Regions from separate parts of the Alicyclobacillus fodiniaquatilis genome, predicted to be linked through region 1. Evidence: riboswitches for the same ligand, from Rfam matches in the RefSeq annotation. Region 1 holds a riboswitch; the other holds the start of a gene.
The links. Region 1 has a riboswitch for fluoride ahead of ACFSB2_RS24740 (DUF190 domain-containing protein). Riboswitches for the same ligand answer to the same signal wherever they lie in the genome.

Region 1 (2,203 bases):
TTAAAGTGAATAATCTTACCAACAAACTGTTGAGTGAATCCGGTCAACCGCCAACGGCAGAAGACCTTGCAGAACATCTAGCCGTGCCGTCTGAAACTGTGCAGATTCTGCAAAATATGCTCGCTGAGCCAACATCTCTTGAAACGCCCTATGGAGATGAAGGAAATTTCCTGCTCAAGGATTTTATACAAGATACCAAATCACAATCCGTTGAACAAACCAGCCTGGAAAAGGACAGACAACGAGAAATTAACGCGATCTTATCTACATTGTCCTCCAGAGAGGAAAAAGTGTTGCAGTTGCGTTTTGGCCTGAACGGAGAGGAGCCGAAAAGCTTTGAGGAAACCGGTCTATTCTTTGGCTTGACACGTGAGCGAATCCGCCAGATTCAAGCTGAAGCGATCAAAAAATTACGGGAATCATTTGGCGATGATTTGCGATTGTTGTTCAACTCGGATTGACATTACTTTTTCGCCGCAAGGATTTGCGGAAGTGTTGAATCATGCGTTCAAGGCCCAACGCGATAAGAGAGACGAGTGAACTCGTCCCCCTTCGCTCCAACCTTTTCGACCAAATGCGCACCATGTTCAACTCGATTTAAAAGAGTTCAATCTTTTTTATGGTCACCTGGCTCGATGGAGACAACTTCGCCCCTGAGAATAATCGCTGGGCCAGATGCGCATGCAAGGAGTGGTTTTATATGTTGCAAAACAGCGTCCACCTTGTCCGCTTCCAATGCGGCTTCAACAAGCACCGGGGCATGCGCCGCAAACTCAAAAACCGTCGATTTGCGCATGACATGATCAGCGCCAAATCCTTCAATGGCGCTCTGCACACTGACCCATAGCACATCTAATTTTTTGAAGGCAAGTACCAGTGCATGGTATAAGGGTTTTTTATCATATTGGTCTTCCTCTTTCATATATACCTTCAGTACAGTGCCGTCTCCCATGATTGAGTCCCCCTCTAACTGTTTGGCTGAATATACATTCTCTGTGACAAAAACTTGCCCATTGTGTGGAATGTGCGCTTCTAAGCCCTCCATCATGTGGTCAATTTCAGCTTCATCCCCATATACCTGTAACGTGATCGGCAATTTGTCTGATGCGTATTCATTGTAGACATTTTGAAAATGCCCTGCTTCGTCCAGACCTTCATTCCCACGGAAAACGGTGACGCCTGGCGCACCGGATTTCCACAAGTACTGAACAAGCGCCTCGTAGGTCAATTTCCCAAACCAGCCTTTCCGATCTCCCTCATGCACGCGAATTTCTAAATACTTCCCCATTGTCGATCACGCCCCATCACAAAGTTAGTAGCCAACATGTCACACCGTTATCGAAGAATAAAACGCGCTCATCGCGACATCCATGTTCTCCGAAAAAAAGAAATGGCCCCTGCGACATTGAAAAAACCATGCGCAGGAGCCATTATCCCTTCCGGGCGGTTGTGGTGAGCTCCATCACCTTTATTAAAGATAAGTATACACAGAATGCGTCCATCTGAAAAATTCCGTCATACACTCGGTTCGTGTTTACACGTGAACAATGGAAAATAGCTTAGATATAAACACGCAGTCAGTCATTAGGCTGACGCGCTGCTTTTCGCATATTGCCGCCGGGGTTTCCATACCCGAACATACTGTGCAGCCACGTAAGAACCAATGACAAACAACAAGGCAATCAACTGTGCTACGATGGTTTGCACATTGTTAAAGACGCAGAACCAAAGTCCAAGCCAATCCGGAATATTGACAGGGATGGTGGTCGTCCCCATCCAGCCAGCCAGTTGCATCTCTTGTATCTGCTCACCAACCATGACCAGCAAGACGACTGCCAGCATGCCGCCAGTGAAGACAAGCATCTTTTTGTATGGCAACTTTTGATGCGCAAAAAATGTGAGAACTGCCACCAGCAAAGACAGTGCTAAACCAAGCGCCGCGCCAATCACGACGACGCCAGACCCCACTTGCATGCGGATGCTTTGCAAGAATAGGACAACCTCAAATCCCTCGCGATAAACAGATGTGAAGCCGAGAATGACCAGCCCTTTGTAAGCTGCCGACTTGGCCGCCTCCACCGCAGAACCAGTAGAAGACGTCTCAACCGTGTCGATGATTTGCTTCTTTTTCCGATTGTGCATAGAAATCCAACCAGTCCAATAGATGCGGTGAAAAAACCAGTTCATCACGACCAGCAAGACA
Region 2 (2,203 bases), on a different contig from region 1:
GTCCACTTTATGGCGGAGACAGCGGACATTCTATCGGCACCAACGCAAAAGGTCATTTTGCCGGATCTGCGTGCTGGCTGCTCAATGGCGGATATGGCCGATGCCCACCAAATCGAAGAATGCTGGCAAGTCATCACCGACCGGTTTGGCGAATCTATCATCCCCGTGACGTACGTCAACTCCACAGCGGCCATCAAGTCGTTTGTGGGCAAACACGGTGGCTTGACCATCACTTCGTCCAACGCCAAACGGGTTTTTGAGTACGCACTGGCGCAGCGAGAGCGAATTTTGTTCTTGCCCGATCAACACCTGGGGAGAAATACGGCTGTGGGATTGGGGATTGATCTGTCGGATCTGACGGTCTACAACCCGCACGAGATGGCGCTCTATTTCCCGCACGGTGAGGGCGATTCGCGCGTGATTCTGTGGCAGGGACACTGTTCTGTGCACCAGCGGTTCGAACCGCGCCACGTTGAGCGCATTCGCCAAAAATATCCGGGTATTCGCGTGCTCGTCCATCCGGAGTGCATGTATGAAACCGTACAATTGGCTGATGAATTTGGTTCGACCGATTACATCATCAAAGCGGTGGCCAAAGCGCCGCCAGGCACAAAGTGGGCGATTGGCACCGAACACAATTTGGTCAATCGCTTGGCGCAAGAGCACCCTGAACAATTCATTGTCTCGGTCAATGAAATGGTGTGTCCGTGTCTGACCATGAATCGAATTGATCGACCACACTTGCTTTCAGCGCTGGAAAATCTCCTAGCTGGTGAGACAACAAATGTGATTGAGGTGGCCCCTGATATCGCAGAGTGGAGCAAAGTGGCCATCCAGCGGATGCTGGATATCTCTTGAGCTTCTTTTGCGGCGTCTAGTTTTCAGCCCATCGCACATAGATGGAACTTTTGACTTGAAACCGAGCCATGCATGATGCCTCCCAGTACCAGCAGACGTGAAAATGGGGGCATCGCGCATGGGGCGCACTACATACCGGTTTCATGTGCGGAATAGGCTTTCAGCGGTGACCGGTGTCGATTTTTTGTCTATAATGGCAGCATCAATTCCATATTGGTGATGGAGCTCACCACGAAGCGCCTCTGCGGAGGATGATGGCCCCTACGAATCGATGTCGATTTGTCAGGGGTCATTTTTGTTTGTTCTTTCACTTTGGTGTGCACACTTCTTGGCAAAAGGCCGTCCGCTAGGGGACATCTGTTGAATTTATCGCCCAAGCACCCGTGGATGCTTGTTCCTAGTAGGTTTCTGTCTTGGACAGATTTCTCCCCGCTACATAAAGTAACGTACGTTTGCCTGCAGGCACGAATATGGGGAGAGGGGCATAAGGAGTGTTTACGCTAGCATCTGGGGATTTGGCACGCTTTCTGTTTGGCATGGTGCTGCTGTTGGCAGCGGCAAACCTATTCGGCTATATCGCCGAAAGATTATCCATCCCGCGCGTCATCGGGGAGGTAGTCGGGGGATTGATTCTCGGCCCAACCTGTTTGGGTGCGCTTTTTCCAAGCGCGTTCCATTGGCTCTATCTCGGATTTTCATCAGAGAGCAACCTATTTGGCCTGATATACTACATTGGCGAGCTTCTGCTGTTATACAATGCAGGCTTAAAGTTTCAAGCGAGGTTTGCCAAAGCGGATGTGAAAACAGGCATCGCCATCATCATCGGATCGACCGTGATTCCGTTCATTGTGGGTTGGCTGTCCACATATCTGTTCGATCCGAATCAATTTTTGGGACCGGATCACAGCGTTATCGCTTTGAAAATCATCGTCGCCATCTCCATCGCGGTGACATCCATTCCCGTCATTTCAAAGATCTTTGCCGATCTCGGCATCATGCACTCGCGCTTTGCCAAGATCATCATCGCCATTGCCGGTGTGCACGACTTGATTTTGTGGGTGTCGCTGGCCATTGCATCCGGTATCGTCTCATCAACTCAAGGTGGCATCAACACCTGGGTGGTCTCGAAGAGCCTGATTGTGACATTCGCTTTTCTGCTTGTCTGTATCGTCGTTGTCCCTTGGTTGCTCAGACGAATCACCTCAAAACGGGGGAATTTCTTGTTTCGCGCCTCGTTTCTGGGTTACTTCTTGGTCATCCTGTTCGCATTGTCAGACATTGCAGGCTATCTGAAAGTGGATGTGATGTACGGTGCCATTCTCGCTGGCATCGCGACAAAGTTCAG

Region 2: linked by a shared signal. The riboswitch ahead of ACFSB2_RS06835 (cation:proton antiporter) and the one ahead of ACFSB2_RS24740 (DUF190 domain-containing protein) in region 1 are both predicted to bind fluoride.

What each region holds. Positions count from the first base shown of each region.
Region 1 covers NZ_JBHUCX010000099.1:205,161-207,363, reverse strand. Annotated here, with positions in the region: gene ACFSB2_RS24745 (sigma-70 family RNA polymerase sigma factor) at 1-461, shown strand, start outside; gene ACFSB2_RS24740 (DUF190 domain-containing protein) at 608-1,288, opposite strand; fluoride riboswitch at 1,415-1,476, opposite strand; gene ACFSB2_RS24735 (FTR1 family protein) at 1,585-2,203, opposite strand, start outside.
Region 2 covers NZ_JBHUCX010000020.1:85,450-87,652, forward strand. Annotated here, with positions in the region: gene nadA (quinolinate synthase NadA) at 1-858, shown strand, start outside; fluoride riboswitch at 1,065-1,129, shown strand; gene ACFSB2_RS06835 (cation:proton antiporter) at 1,350-2,203, shown strand, end outside.